3 regions of the Actinosynnema sp. NPDC050436 genome follow, and region 1 is predicted to be linked to each of the others. Evidence: riboswitches for the same ligand, from Rfam matches in the RefSeq annotation. Region 1 holds a riboswitch; each other region holds the start of a gene.
The links. Region 1 has a riboswitch for glycine ahead of gcvP (aminomethyl-transferring glycine dehydrogenase). Riboswitches for the same ligand answer to the same signal wherever they lie in the genome.
Positions count from the first base shown of each region.

Region 2: it holds a riboswitch for glycine, as region 1 does, so the genes downstream of both, gcvT (glycine cleavage system aminomethyltransferase GcvT) here and gcvP (aminomethyl-transferring glycine dehydrogenase) in region 1, are expected to answer to the same signal.
Region 3: it holds a riboswitch for glycine, as region 1 does, so the genes downstream of both, gcvH (glycine cleavage system protein GcvH) here and gcvP (aminomethyl-transferring glycine dehydrogenase) in region 1, are expected to answer to the same signal.

Region 1 is NZ_JBFAJV010000010.1:249,751-254,746, reverse strand. Features, by position in the region: gene garA (glycogen accumulation regulator GarA) at 1-426, shown strand, start outside; gene AB0I60_RS24370 (MerR family transcriptional regulator) at 423-1,142, shown strand; gene AB0I60_RS24365 (bifunctional nuclease family protein) at 1,285-1,758, shown strand; gene AB0I60_RS24360 (MerR family transcriptional regulator) at 2,409-2,972, shown strand; glycine riboswitch at 3,138-3,228, shown strand; gene gcvP (aminomethyl-transferring glycine dehydrogenase) at 3,384-4,996, shown strand, end outside.
Region 2 is NZ_JBFAJV010000014.1:87,559-92,554, reverse strand. Features, by position in the region: gene glyA (serine hydroxymethyltransferase) at 1-122, opposite strand, end outside; gene gcvT (glycine cleavage system aminomethyltransferase GcvT) at 133-1,317, opposite strand; glycine riboswitch at 1,339-1,433, opposite strand; glycine riboswitch at 1,434-1,521, opposite strand; gene AB0I60_RS29050 (DUF3817 domain-containing protein) at 1,858-2,160, opposite strand; gene AB0I60_RS29045 (hypothetical protein) at 2,181-2,561, opposite strand; gene AB0I60_RS29040 (helix-turn-helix transcriptional regulator) at 2,683-3,171, opposite strand; gene AB0I60_RS29035 (hypothetical protein) at 3,363-3,524, opposite strand; gene AB0I60_RS29030 (CaiB/BaiF CoA-transferase family protein) at 3,932-4,996, opposite strand, start outside.
Region 3 is NZ_JBFAJV010000015.1:6,134-11,129, reverse strand. Features, by position in the region: gene AB0I60_RS29530 (glutathione peroxidase) at 1-125, shown strand, start outside; partial or broken gene AB0I60_RS29525 (isochorismatase family protein) at 8-403, shown strand; gene AB0I60_RS29520 (L-serine ammonia-lyase) at 478-1,842, opposite strand; gene gcvH (glycine cleavage system protein GcvH) at 1,848-2,228, opposite strand; glycine riboswitch at 2,345-2,436, opposite strand; gene ald (alanine dehydrogenase) at 2,658-3,764, shown strand; gene AB0I60_RS29505 (hypothetical protein) at 4,126-4,308, shown strand; gene AB0I60_RS29500 (hypothetical protein) at 4,311-4,712, shown strand; gene AB0I60_RS29495 (ABC transporter ATP-binding protein) at 4,760-4,996, shown strand, end outside.

The DNA.
Region 1 (4,996 bases):
TCCCCGGAGCGGACCTCCGTTTTCCGGGCCGACTTCCTCGCCGAGGTGGAGGGCGCCGAGGCACCCGCACAGGAGCCGGCCGTCGCCGGTGTCGACGCGCTGCCCGCGGGGTCCGCCCTGCTCGTGGTCAAGCGCGGCCCGAACGCGGGTTCGCGGTTCCTGCTGGACCGGGACACCACCAGCGCGGGCAGGCACCCCGACAGCGACATCTTCCTCGACGACGTGACGGTGTCCCGCCGGCACGCCGAGTTCCGCCGCGAGGGCGGCGAGTTCGTGGTCATCGACGTGGGCAGCCTCAACGGCACCTACGTCAACCGCGAGCCCGTCGACCAGGCGGTCCTCGCCAACGGCGACGAGGTGCAGATCGGCAAGTTCCGCCTCGTGTTCCTGACCGGTCCGGGCGCCGGGGGTCAGGGGGCGCAGTGACGGCGGCCGGGCGGCCACAGCGCGGGGGGCTGAGCATCGGCGCGGTGCTGGCGCAGCTCCGACCGGAGTTCCCCGACGTGACGATCTCCAAGATCCGCTTCCTGGAGTCGGAGGGGCTGGTCCGCCCGGCACGCACCGCCTCGGGGTACCGCCAGTTCACCTCGGTCGACGTCGAGCGGCTGAGGTACGTGCTGGCGGCCCAGCGCGACCGGTACCTGCCCCTGAAGGTCATCAGGGAGCACTTGGACGCGGCCGACGCGGCGGCCCCGGGCCGCGTGCTGCGCGCCGTGGACAGCTTGCCCGCCGCCGACCAGGCCGCCGGCGGGTCCGCGCCCCGGCTGTCCCGGGAGGAGCTGCTGGCCCGCTCCGGGCTGGACGGGGCGCTGCTGGCGGACCTGGAGCAGCACGGCCTGCTCAGGGCGGGCGCGGGCGGGTCCTACGACCAGGACGCCCTCCAGGTCGCCACCACCGTGCGCGCGCTGACCGGCCTCGGCCTGGACCCGCGCCACCTGCGAACCTTCCGCGCGGCGGCCGACCGCGAGGTCGGCCTCGTCGAGCAGGTCGTCGCACCCCTCTACCGGCAGCGGGACCCGCGAGCGCGCGGCCGTGCCGATGAAGTCGTCCGCGAACTCGCGGCGCTTTCCGTAACGCTGCACACACTCCTGGTGAAGACCGGGCTCCGCGACGTCGCAGGTGGTCGCGTTTCCCCCAGGTGAACCGGTGTCCGAATGGTGATCCGGATACCAGGTGGTTGCGCACAAGGCCCGCTTGGCGGGTAGCGTCGAAAGGGTACGTGGGGGATCCTCGTGGGATAGCGGGGACGCCAGAATTTCAGCGCGCTGAGGGAGGCGATACCCGATGAGCGAGATGCGCGTCGTCGGCGTGCGGGTGGAACTGCCCGCCAACCAGCCGATCCTGCTGCTGCGCGAGACCGAGGGCGAGCGCTACCTGCCGATCTGGATCGGGTCGGTCGAGGCCACCGCCATCGCCCTGGAACAACAGGGCGTGCGCCCCGCGCGGCCACTGACCCACGACCTGCTCAAGGACGTCATCGGGGCCCTGGGCCGCAACCTCGAACAGGTCCGCATCACCGACCTGCAGGAGGGCACCTACTTCGCCGAGCTGGTGTTCGACGGCGACGTCCGGGTGTCGGCGCGCCCGAGCGACTCGGTGGCCCTGGCGCTGCGGATCGGCGTGCCGATCCACGCGGAGGAGTCGGTGCTGGCCGAGGCCGGCCTGATCATCCCGGACGAGCAGGAGGACGAGGTCGAGAAGTTCCGCGAGTTCCTCGACTCGGTGTCGCCGGAGGACTTCCGGGGCGCGGACACGTAGCCCGGTCCCGGGCCGGGCGTGCCGCCGCGGCGCGCAGGTGGACGAGGTGGAGGCGGTCCGGCCCGGTGGGGTCGGACGGGCAGCCCGGAGCGGTCGCTCCGGGCTTTCGCGCGTTCGGGGCGCAGCGGGGCGGCAGCGGCCGGGTCCCGGCCGGCTGGGGAGTGCCCCGGGCGGTCCGGGACCCCGTGCCGGGAGCTGTTCGGGGGGCGCCGGGGGCCGTCCGGGCGGTCGGCCGGTGTGCACGACGGACGCTCGGTGGCGGGCTGTGAGTGGGCGTTTCGTCGGTTCGGGTGCCGGCTGCGCCACGAGGGGCCGGTGGTCCGGCCGCGAGTCGGGTCGGCCCCCCGTGGTGTGTGCGGTGAGTTGTGGATCAACCCGGTGTGCCACCCCCCGGTGTCACACTTCCGAATTACACAACGTCAGCGGTGATCGGCTAAACGATCACTAAACGTCACCCGAATGGCTTACGTCGGGCGTCTCTCTCAACCTCAACCTGAGGTTGAGGTGCGACACGCTCAGCGCGTCGCGTTGACCTGCCCCCTAGGCGGTCTTACCGTCGAACTCGGGTGAATTGCCACGGTGTGATTCCAACGCCGGGGCGGTTGCACGGTGGTCGCCGGCTGTCGTGGCCGGACCGAGGGGAGGCAGGCGTGGTCGAGGAAGCCATCCGGGCCGGATCCGGCGAACAGGGTGAGCTGTTCCCGGACTCCTCGCTGCCGGACGAGCTCGTGGGCTACCGAGGCCCTGCCGCGTGCCAGATCGCGGGCATCACCTACCGCCAGCTCGACTACTGGGCCCGCACCGGACTGGTCAACCCGACCATAAGGAGTGCCCAGGGCTCGGGCAGCCAGCGGCTGTACTCGTTCAAGGACATCCTGGTGCTCAAGGTGGTCAAGCGGCTGCTGGACACCGGGGTCTCGTTGCAGAACATCCGGGTCGCGGTCGACCACCTGCGCCGCCGGGGCGTGCAGGACCTGGCCCGGATCACGCTGTTCAGCGACGGCACGACGGTCTACGAGTGCACCTCGCCGGAGGAGGTCGTGGACCTGCTCCAGGGCGGTCAGGGGGTGTTCGGGATCGCGGTCAGCGGCGCGATGCGGGAGATCAGCGGCACCATCCACGAGTTCCCCGCCGAGCGCGCGGACGGCGGGGAGGTCGAGCACGCCCCGAACGACGAGCTGTCCCGCCGCCGGCGCACCCGCGCCACCGGCTGAGGCCCGCGCGCGTCGGTACCGCCAGGCCCGTCGGAGCGGTCCGGGGCGTCGGTCCGGCCGGGCCCCGCAGCCGCGACCCCGAAGTCCCGTGCCACCGGCTGAGATCCGCGTCGCGTCCGTGCGGGCCTGCGGGCCTGGTCCGGGTACCATTCGCGGGTAGTCGCTTTATCCCGCGCGGGAGAGTCCGAGCACGTCTCGGCGCCGAAGGAGCAAATCCTCCCCGGAACCTCTCAGGCGCAAGGACCGCGCGGGTGAGACGCCTCTGGAAAGCGGGTCGGTCCGCCGACCCCGCCGACGGTGCAAGCCCGGTCCGTTCCGACGGCCGGGTGAAGCTCTCAGGCGCCCCGACGGGCAGAAGACAGAGGGGGAGGGCAACGGCAGAAGTGTGCCCGTAGCCCCGGAGGCGTATCTATGACGCACGACCGCATCCCCCTCGCCGCTCTCGAGCACGGCACCCCCTTCGCCGACCGGCACGTGGGCCCCCGGCCGGCCGAGCTGGCCCGCATCCTCGACGTGATCGGCGTCGGCTCGCTGGAGGAGCTGGCGCAGCGCGCGGTGCCCGAGTCGATCCGGGAGCGCGACCTGGTGCTGGACCTGCCCGCGCCCGCCACGGAGACCGAGGCGCTGGCCGAGCTGCGCGCCCTGGCCGCTCGCAACAAGCCGCTCAAGCAGATGATCGGCCTGGGCTACTACGGCACCACCACCCCGCCGGTGATCCGCCGCAACGTGCTGGAGAGCCCGGCCTGGTACACCGCCTACACCCCCTACCAGCCGGAGATCTCGCAGGGCCGGCTGGAGGCGCTGCTGAACTTCCAGACCGTGGTGGCCGACCTGACCGGCCTGGCCCTGGCCAACGCGTCCATGCTGGACGAGTCCACGGCCGCCGCCGAGGCGATGACCCTGGTCCGCCGCGCCGGCCGGAGCAAGTCCGCCAAGTTCGTGGTCGACCAGGACACGCTGCCGCAGACGCTGGCCGTGATCGAGACCCGCGCCGAGCCGCTGGGCATCGAGGTCGTCACCGCCGACCTGTCGCAGGGCCTGGAGGGCCTCGGCCTGGGCGGCGACTTCTTCGGCGTGCTGCTGTCCTTCCCCGGCGCCTCCGGCGTGGTCCGCGACCAGGAGTCGCTGATCGCGGAGATCCACGCGGCCGGCGCGCAGGCCGTGGTGGCCGCCGACCTGCTGTCGCTGACCCTGCTGCGCCCGCCCGGCGAGATCGGCGCGGACGTCGTCGTCGGCACCACCCAGCGCTTCGGCGTGCCGATGGGCTTCGGCGGCCCGCACGCCGGGTACATGGCCGTCCGCGCGGGCCTGGAGCGCCAGCTCCCCGGCCGGCTGGTCGGCGTGTCGGTCGACGCCGACGGCAACCGCGCCTACCGGCTGGCGCTGCAGACCCGCGAACAGCACATCCGCCGCGAGAAGGCGACCAGCAACATCTGCACCGCGCAGGTCCTGCTGGCCGTGATCGCCTCCATGTACGCCGTGTACCACGGCCCGGAGGGGCTGCGCGGCATCGCCACCCGCGCCCACCGGATGGCGACCGTGCTGGCCGCCGGCCTGTGCGAGGGCGGCGTCGAGGTCGTGCACGGCGAGTTCTTCGACACCGTCCGGGCGCGCGTCGAGGGCCGGGCCGCCGCGATCGTGGCCGCCGCCCGCGAGCTGGGCGTCAACCTGTGGCAGGTGGACGCCGACACGGTGTCGATCGCCTGCGACGAGACGACGACCCGCGACGACCTCGTCGCGGTGTGGCGGGCGTTCGACGTGGCGGTGGCCGACATCGACGGCCTGGACGCCGACACCGCCGACGGCATCCCCGCCGACCTGCGCCGCACCAGCGACTACCTCACGCACCCGGTGTTCCACGCGCACCGCTCGGAGACCGCGCTGCTGCGCTACCTGCGGTCGCTGTCGGACAAGGACGTCGCGCTCGACCGCAGCATGATCCCGCTCGGCTCGTGCACGATGAAGCTCAACGCCACGGCCGAGATGGAGGCCATCACCTGGCCCGAGTTCGCCGAGCTGCACCC
Region 2 (4,996 bases), on a different contig from region 1:
GGGGTGAAGTTCTCCGACGCGATCATCTCCAGGGTGCCCTGCTGCCGGCCGAGCTCCGCCGCGACGGCCTCGGCGACCTCCGGGTCGAACTCCGCGAGGGAGGTGTTGAAGTGCTCGGACATGGTGTCTCCCTTACGAGTTTCGCTTGTAGAACGGCAGCGCGACGACTTCCACGGGCTCCTGCCTGCCCCGGATGTCGACGGCCAGAGCGGTGCCGGGCTCGGCCAGCGCCGGCGGCACGTAGGCCATCGCCACCGAGTAGCCCAGGGTCGGCGACAGCGCGCCGCTGGTGACCTCGCCGACCACCGAGCCGGACGCGTCCAGCACCGGGTAGCCGTGCCGGGGCGCGCGGCGGGACGTGGTCCTGAGGCCGACCAGCTTCGCCTCCGCGCCCTGCTCGGCGACGGCGGCCAGCGCCTCGCGGCCGACGAAGTCCTCCGGCTTGTCCAGCTTCACCACGCGGCCCAGGTTGGCGTGGTACGGGGTGCGCGCGGCGCTGAGCTCGTTGCCGTACAGCGGCATCCCGGCCTCCAGGCGCAGCGTGTCGCGGCAGCCGAGGCCGGCGGGCCGGAGGTCGTGCTCGCGGCCCGCCTCCAGCAGCGCCTGCCACACCGCCGGCGCGTCGGCCGGGTCGAGGAACAGCTCGAAGCCGTCCTCGCCGGTGTAGCCGGTGCGGGCGAGCAGCGCGGGCCGGCCGGCCACCTCGGTCGGGTAGGAGGCGTAGTACTTGACCGACGCGAGGTCGGTGGTGGTGAGACCGGCCAGGATCGCGGTGGACGCCGGCCCCTGGACCGCCAGCAGGGCGTAGTCGACGGACTTGTCCACGACGGAGGTGTCGAAGCCCTCCGCGCGCTCGACCAGCGCCTGGAACACGACGGCCGCGTTCGAGGCGTTCGCCACGACCAGGTACTCCTGCTCGCCGGTCCGGTAGACGATCAGGTCGTCCAGGACGCCGCCGTCCGCTTGGGTGATCATGGTGTAGCGGGCGCGGCCGACCCCGATCGCGGACGCGTGGCCGACCAGCGCGTGGTCCAGCGCGCGGCCGGCCTCGGGGCCGGACAGCACGATCTCGCCCATGTGCGTCAGGTCGAACAGGCCCGCTGACGTGCGCACGGCGTGGTGCTCGGCGAGCTCGCTGTCGTAGCGCAGCGGCATCCGCCAGCCCGCGAAGTCGGTGAACTGGGCGCCCAGCGCCTCGTGCTCGGCGTGCAGCGGCGTCCGGCGGGTTTCCACGGGGTGGTCCTCCCTGGTGGCGGGCACGGCGACGAGACCGACCTGGTCGGCCGGTCGCCGTTGGTGAAGGATGACACGGTCCATCGGAGACTCCTCGTCGAGTGAGCCTCCCCCTCTGTCATGAGCCTGAGAGCTTCACCGCGCGCGGGGCGCGGCTTGCACCGTGGGCGAGGCGCGCAGCGCCTGCTTTCCAGAGTTGCCTTCGTCGGGCGGTAGCTGTGCCTGAGAGATTCCGGGGAGGAGTTGCTCCTTCGGCGCCCCTTCCGGGGACTCTCCCGCGCGACATCGACGGCCGTGTTCAGTTGGTACCGCCAGACGCTAGTTGTGCCTGGTAGGCACGGTCAACCGGGACCGGGTCACAGAACCTGCCGCCCGGCCGACCACCCGACGACCCGCGCACCCCGGCCGCGCTGCCGCCGAGCAGCGGGAACCCGCCCGCGGAGCCGTCGACGGCCCGCTCCGGGAACCCGCTCCGGGCCGCGCGTCCGCCGTGCAGCACCGGGAACGAACCCCTGTAGAGGCGGGGGAACGCCGGAACACCTCGGCCGCGCGCAGGCACGCCGACCGGTGCCGGCCGCACGCCCACGGCCGTCTCAGCGGACGGTGCGGGGGTGGGGCACGCGGTCACAGCGCACGTTCCTCCTTGACGCTCTCGACCACCTTGCGCTCGGCGTAGAACGACACGAACGGGATGGTGCCCGCGAGCAGCACCAGCGCGGAGCCCTTGAGCGACCACCGCGCCTTGAGCGCCAGGTCGACCGTGAAGACCAGGTAGACGGCGTACAGGAAGCCGTGGACGGGCCCGACGACGGCCATCATCCCGGAGTTGTCGCCGACGTACTTGACGAACATCGCCACCACGAGCAGGAGCAGGCCGACACCGACCACGTAAGCCATGAACCGGAACCGGCTCAACGCACCGCTCATCGCCTACCGACCGCCTTCGCTCACCGCTGGTCCCGCGCGTTGAGCTCCCGGAGGTAGCGGTTGTAGGCCGCCAGCTCGTCGTCCTCGTCGTCGTGCGCGGGTGTTCTGACGGGTTCCACGGTAACGGCCGGACGCGGGGCGGCGGCCACCGGCTCCCGGCTGCCCCCGGCGGCGTCCTCGGCACGGCGCTGGGCGGCGAGCTTGCGCATCCGCCACACCATGAAGACGGGGAACAGGCCGAACAGCGGCCACTGGAAGACGTACCCGAGGTTCTGGAACGTGCCGCCGGCCTCGGAGAACCTCTCCCACTGCCAGTAGGCGAGGCCGCAGCACACGATCAGCGACACCAGGCAGACCGCCGCGATGGCGAGTCTCTTGGGTGTCAGGAGGGTGCCGGGCACCCTCCCACACTACTTCGCGGAGTTCACTTCTCGGCGGAAGGGGCTCCTCGCACAGGAGCCCGCCCTCCCGGTTGGTGCAGGTGTTCGACTCGACGCCGCGCCCTCACAACGCGGCGCTGGTTCACGCAACGCCGTCCCGGCGCTGCCGCTGCAACCTGGCCACGCACCAGGCCGCCGCACTGCCCCGACGCAGGTGCTGGAGCACCGTCATCGGGCCGAGGCGCCGTCCCAGGTCGGCGGGGGTCAACCCGGCCGCCCGGTAGTCGAGCGCGCGCTGGTCCAACGGGCTGATGCCCGCGTCCCACCACCGCTCCGCCTCGGACAGGTCGCCCACGAGCTGCCAGTAGCTGGCGGCAGCCGCGAGCAGCACCTCGGGCACCTCGGGTGCCCTCTTCCGCATCGCCGCCACGTAGGCCGGGTCAGCGGATTCGACCCGCACCAGTCCGCGCGACCCGCCGTTCGCCCGTTGCACGGGGATCCCCGGCGCGGACGGCGGGGCCTCGGCCAGCCACTCGTCCTTGATCCGGTTCACCTCCTGCAACTCGGCGTCGTCCGAGCGCTCAGCCGCCCACTGCCGCAGCAGCTCGTCGACTCCGGAGTCCTCGACCATTCTGCCTCCTCGTCGGTCGAAGATCAGCCAATGCAGCGCACCGTATTAGCGGGTACCGACAACCGCTAGACCCTGGTTTGTCAAAAACCCTGTTACCAGCGCGTTATAGCCCTCATTCCACCCAGACGGTGCAACGTGCGGGCTTGACCGTCACCGCCGGTGACCGGGTTGGCCACCCCCCGCGAGGTGGACTAGGCGAACAGGCTGCGGACGAACGTGATGATCGACTCGGCACCCTGGCGCAGCCAGCCGACGCCGGTCTTGACCGCGTCCGCCGACTGGTCGGGCTGGGTGATCAGGAGGAACAGCAGCAGCGCGACGGCCGCCAGCGTCACCACCTTCTTGACGTTCACGAGACCCTCTCCGTCCGTTCGCAGGTGCCCGGCCGGCAGGCGTCGTGCCCACCGCGTTACGCCCCATGGTCCCCCATTCACCCGGACGATGACGGGAGAACGCGCCCCGTTCCCACGTCCGGGCGCAGGTTGCACCGGGAGCCACGCCCAGGCGGAGACTTCAGTCACCCGAACGGACGATCAAGGGTGTCCCAGCCCCCGCCGATGACCTAGGTACGGGCAACTCGCCCCACTCCCCTGGCACGAGCACCGAGGTTCCTCCACATCGTCAGCACTTTTCCCCGGGCCGCCCCGGTCACTCGTCTGCGCCCGACCGCACACCGTGCGTCATTGGCCGGCACCGGCCGCCCTCCATTTCTCCACGCACCCCGGGCGATTCTTCGCGCCCTTTTCCGGACACCTCCGGGTTACCCGATGACACCCGCGCGTCGCAGTTCGGCAATCTCCACCGCCGACAGCCCGAGGTCGTCCAGGACCTCGATCGTGTGCTCCCCGACGGCCGGGGGCACGGACGGTGCCGCCGCCGGGGTGCGGTCGAACCGGGGCGCGGGCGCGGGCTGCGTCACGCCCCCGACCTCGACGAACGTCCCGCGCGCGGTGTTGTGCGGCACGGTCGGGGCCTCCTCGGGGGCCAGCACCGGGACCAGGCAGGCGTCCGTGCCGGCGGCCAGTTCCGCCCATTCATCCCTCGTTCGAGTGGCCACGGCCGCCGCGATCCGCGCGCGCAGCGCGGGCCACTGCGCCGGGTCGTGCCGGTCCGGCACACCGGCGTCGGCCAGACCCAGGACGACCAGCAGTTCCGCGTAGAACTTCTCCTCCAGCGCCCCGACCGCCACGTACCTGCCGTCCGAAGTGGCGTAGACGTCGTAGAACGGCGCACCGCCGTCGAGCAGGTTGGTGCCGCGCTCCCCCGGCCACGCCCCGGCGGCCTTCATGCCGTGCAGGAACGTCGTCAGCAGCGCCGCGCCGTCCACCATCGCCGCGTCCACCACCTGGCCGCGCCCGGACCGCTCCCGCTCGTGCAGGGCCGCCAGCACGCCCACCGCGAGCAGCAGCCCGCCGCCGCCGAAGTCGCCGACGAGGTTGAGCGGCACGGTGGGCGGCCCGCCGGCCCGCCCGATCGGCTCCAGCGCGCCGGCCAGCGCGATGTAGCCCAGGTCGTGGCCCGCCCGGTCGGCCAGCGGCCCGTCCTGGCCCCAGCCGGTCAGCCGCCCGTAGACCAGCCGGGGGTTGCGGGCCAGGCAGTGCGCGGGCCCCAGGCCCAGCCGCTCGGTCACGCCCGGCCGGAAGCCCTCCACCAGCACGTCGGCCCGTTCCACGAGCCGGAGCACGACCTCCGCGCCCTCCGGCCGCCGGACGTCCACGGCGACCGAGCGCCGGCCGCGCCCCAGCACGTCGCCGGGCACGGCCGTGCCGCCGGACACCCGGTCCACCCGGACCACCGACGCGCCCAGGTCCGCGAGCACCATGCA
Region 3 (4,996 bases), on a different contig from region 1:
ACGTGCAGTGGAACTTCGAGAAGTTCCTGGTCTCCCCCGACGGCGAGGTGCTGGCCCGCTTCCGACCGCGCACCGAGCCCGGGGACGAGCAGGTCGTGAAGGCGATCGAGGCCGCGCTCCCGTAGGCCCGCCGTCCGGGACCGACGCCCGGTCTCGTGCTGCCCGGCGGGTGACGTCGGGCGGGTGGTGCGGGACGACACCAGGCCCCCGGACCGGTCACCGCAGGGGTTCCGGGCGCGGCCGGCGCGCTGGGGACGCGTTCCCCGAGGGGACCGCCGGCACCGACCTCGACCTGGTGCTGCGCGCCCGCTCGGTGGGGTCCGTCGTGGTCGCCGGCGTGGCGACCAGCGCGGTGGTGGCGGCGACCTGCTACGACGCGGCGGACCGGGGCTACCGGGTGACCCGTCCCGGGACCAGCCCCGCGTTCGGTGAGGCAGCCGCCGTGGTCTCCCGGCACGGGCCGGGAGACCACGGGGGTCAGCACTCGATGACGTTCACCGCCAGACCGCCCCGCGCGGTCTCCTTGTACTTCACCTTCATGTCCTTGCCGGTCTCGCGCATGGTCTTGATGACCTTGTCCAGCGACACGAAGTGCGACCCGTCGCCGCGCAACGCCATGCGCGCGGCGGTGATCGCCTTGATCGACGCCAGCGCGTTGCGCTCGATGCACGGGATCTGCACGAGCCCGCCGATCGGGTCGCAGGTCAGGCCGAGGTTGTGCTCCATGGCGATCTCGGCGGCGTTCTCCACCTGCTCCGGCGTCCCGCCGAGCACCTCGGCCAGGCCGCCGGCCGCCATCGAGCACGCCGAGCCGACCTCGCCCTGGCAGCCGACCTCGGCACCGGAGATCGACGCGTTCTCCTTGAACAGCACGCCCACCGCGCCCGCCGTGAGCAGGAACCGCACCACGCCGTCGTCGGACGCGCCCGGCACGAACCGCGTGTAGTAGTGCAGCACCGCCGGCACGATGCCCGCCGCGCCGTTGGTCGGCGCGGTCACCACCCGACCGCCGGCCGCGTTCTCCTCGTTCACCGCCAGGGCGAACAGGGTCACCCAGTCCATCACCCGCAACGGGTCGGTGGTGAAGTGCTCGGCCGCGAGCCGCTGCCGCATCTCGGCGGCCCGCCGCCGCACCTTCAGCCCGCCCGGCAGCACGCCGTCCTCGGTGCAGCCGCGCTCCACGCACTCCTGCATCACGTGCCAGATGTGCAGCAGGCCCTGGCGCACGTCGTGCTCGGAGCGCCAGGACAGCTCGTTGGCGAGCATGACCTCGCTGATGGTCAGCCCGGTCTCGCGGGTGCGCGCCAGCAGCTCGTCGCCGCTGAGGAACGGGTGCGCGATGGGGGTGGCGTCGGCCTTGATCCGGTCGGTGCCGCTCGCCGTCTCGTCCACCACGAACCCGCCGCCGACCGAGTAGTACACGGCCTCGTCCAGCACCTCTTCGCCGGAATAGGCGGTGAAGCTCATCCCGTTCGGGTGCAGCGGGAGGGACTTCCGGCGGTGCATCACCAGGTCGGCGTCCTCGGTGAACGGGATGTCCCGCACACCGCCCAGCAGCAGCCTGCCGGTGGCCCGGATCTCCTGCACCCGCACGTCGGCCGCCGTGGGGTCGACGTCCTCCGGCTTGTGCCCCTCCAAGCCCAGGAGCACGGCCTTGGGGCTGCCGTGGCCGTGCCCGGTCGCACCCAGCGAGCCGAACAGCTCGACGTGCACGCGGTCCACCGAGTGCGCCCGGTGCCCGAGCCGCGCGACGAACATGGTCGCCGCGCGCATGGGGCCGACGGTGTGCGAGCTCGACGGCCCGATGCCGACGGAGAACAGGTCGAAGACGCTGATCGCCACGGCGCTCAGTCCCCGGTGAGTTCCGCGTACTTCGCGGCGGTCAGCAGGCCCGTCGCGTCCTCGACGGCGACCTTGAACAGCCAGCCCGCGCCGTACGGGTCGTTGTTGATCAGCGACGGGTCGTCGGCCACCTCGGTGTTGACCTCCACGACCTCGCCGCTGACCGGCGCGTACAGGTCGCTCACCGACTTGGTCGACTCCAGCTCGCCGCACACGTCGCCGGACTTGACGCGCTCGCCCACGGTCGGCAGCTGGACGAACACGATGTCGCCGAGCGACTCCGCCGCGTAGGAGGTGATGCCGATCGCCACGGGGTCCTGGGTACCCGGGGTCCAGTCGACCCACTCGTGCTCGGGCGTGTACAGCAGGTTGTCCGGAAAAGTCACGTCAGCTCCTCGGTCCGCGCGGCCAGGTCCCCTCTCTGTCCTGGGACCTGAGAGCTTCGCCGCAGCGCTGCGGCTTGCACCGTGGGTGCGCGCGTGAGCACGCTTTCCAGAGTCGCCTCGCCCGAGCGGTTCTCGTTGCCTGAGAGTGTGCGGGGTGCTTGCTCCTTCGGCGCTCCAGACGTGCTGGAGGCTCTCCCGCTCGGGTTCCGGTGTCGCCTGCGACACCCCGGCCGATGTTCAGTTGGTCGGACGCGAGCACGCTAAGTCGTCGGCGACTCGGGTGTCAACGCGCGTCCAGAGACTTCACGCCACCTCCGCCGTTGTCCGACCGGCACAACGCGGCAGGTGCGCGTTCGTGCCAACGGCACGATGACAGCCGGATGGCGGTACCGGACCTTTGGCATTAACAACGCCCCGAAGGAGCCCTCCGTGCGGATCTCAGTACCCCGCGAGATCAAGAACCACGAATACCGCGTCGCGCTGACCCCCGCAGGCGCCCACGAGCTGACGGTGCGCGGCCACGACGTGTTCGTCGAGGCGGGCGCGGGCCTGGGCTCGGCCATCACCGACGAGGAGTACCTCGCGGCGGGTGCGAAGGTGCTGGCCACCGCCGAGGACGTGTGGGCCGAGGGCGACCTGGTGCTCAAGGTCAAGGAGCCGATCGCGCGGGAGTACCCCCTGCTGCGCAAGGGCCAGACCCTGTTCACGTACCTGCACCTCGCGGCCGACCAGCCGCTGACGCAGGCGCTGCTGGACTCCGGCACCACCGCGATCGCCTACGAGACGGTGCAGACCGCGAACGGCGCGCTGCCGCTGCTGGCCCCGATGTCCGAGGTGGCGGGCAGGCTCGCGCCCCAGGTCGGCGCGTTCTCGCTGATGAAGCCGTCCGGCGGCCGGGGCGTGCTGCCCGGCGGCGTGCCCGGCGTGCACCCGGCGCGGGTCGTCGTGATCGGCGGCGGCGTGGCGGGCCTGAACGCGGCCACCATCGCCGTGGGCCTGGGCGCGGACGTCGAGATCCTGGACACCAACGTCGACCGGCTGCGCCACATCGACGCCCTGTACCAGGGCCGGCTGCGCACGGTCACGTCGAACCGCTACTCGGTCGAGCAGGCCGTGCGGGAGGCCGACCTGGTCATCGGCGCGGTGCTGGTGCCGGGCGCGAAGGCCCCGAAGCTGGTCTCCAACGAGCTGGTGGCGCAGATGAAGCCGGGCTCCGTGCTCGTCGACATCGCCATCGACCAGGGCGGCTGCTTCGCCGACTCGCGGCCGACCACGCACGCCGAGCCGACCTACCAGGTGCACGACTCGGTGTTCTACTGCGTGGCCAACATGCCCGGTGCCGTGCCGCGCACGTCCACCTACGCGCTGACCAACGTGACGCTGCCGTACGCGGTCGCGCTGGCCGACAAGGGCTGGGAGGCGGCGCTGCGCGCGGACCAGGCGCTGGCGCTGGGCCTCAACGCGCACGACGGCCTGCTGACCTACCAGCCGGTCGCGGAGGCGCACGGCCTCACCCACACCCCGCTCGAAGTCTGAGCACCCGCGAAGGAGGGGCGTCCACCACGACGGTGGGCGCCCCTTCTCGCACGTGGAGGGCATGAAAAGGCGGCCCGCTCAACCAGCCTGGGGGTCACTGGGAGCGGGCCGCGCCACCAATGCTAGCGGGCGGCGGGCGGTCGTGCCCAGCCGCCCCGCCCATCTGACGCCCAGATCTTTACCAGGAGGAGCACAGCCCGTGTCCACCCTCAAGCAAACGAGTGAATTCGCCGCGTAACGGGTAAGTCACGACGCCCGGTCGGCCGATGAGGTACAGCGAGGTGCCCGTGCGCTGACGCGGCGGGCTCGCCCCTCCGCGGTGTGCCCACCGCGCCGCCGCCGACCTCCGATCGGAGCGCACATGGCCGAACCACAGGGCTGGATCGACTGCCACGACCCCTTCGGGCGGGACCGCTCGATGACCGTGCTGGTGGAGGACGACCGGGTGCTGCTGGTCGCCCCACCCGGCGAGTCCGCTGTGATGTCGGTCACCCAGACCCGCCGGCTGCACCGCCTGCTGGCCCAGGCCGCGGACAGGATGTGACGGTGGACGAGACACTGCGCGCCGCCGTCCTGCACCGGCTGACCCAGTTGGAGGAGGTCGCCGAGCGGGGTGCCGCCGAGGCGCTCGTGCCGCTGGCCCGCGCGGAGATCAACCGGCTGGCCGACACCTGGCGGCTGCTGCTCACCGTGCACCAACCCGATCCCGACGGCCGCTGCCGCGCCTGCCCCGGCGTGCTGCGGCACAAGAAGTGGCCGTGCCAGGTGTGGACCATGGCCCACCAGCACCTCATCGGCGAGGGCCTCCCGCACCGCGAGCGGCGGCGTCCCCTGCGCGGGCCGTTCGGCCGGGTGCGCGACGCCGAGCACCCCGCCGAGCACCCCGCCGAGGCCACGACCGAGATACCCGCCGTGGTGTCGAAACCGCGACACGCCCTTCCCGACTGACCTTCCTAGGGCAGGATGGCGTCCCGAAGAGCATTCGGGAGGGACGCGTGCACGACGGCAGTGGCCGCATCGTGGTGCAGAACTTGACCAAGCAGTTCGGTCCGGTGGCAGCGGTGCAGAATCTCAGCTTCACGGTGGAACCGGGGTCGGTGACCGGCTTCCTGGGCCCCAACGGGGCGGGCAAGACGACGACGCTGCGCATGGTGCTCGGCCTGGTGACGCCCACGGCGGGCATCGGCCTGATCAACGGTCGGCCGTTCCACCAGCTCGGCAACCCGGCCCGG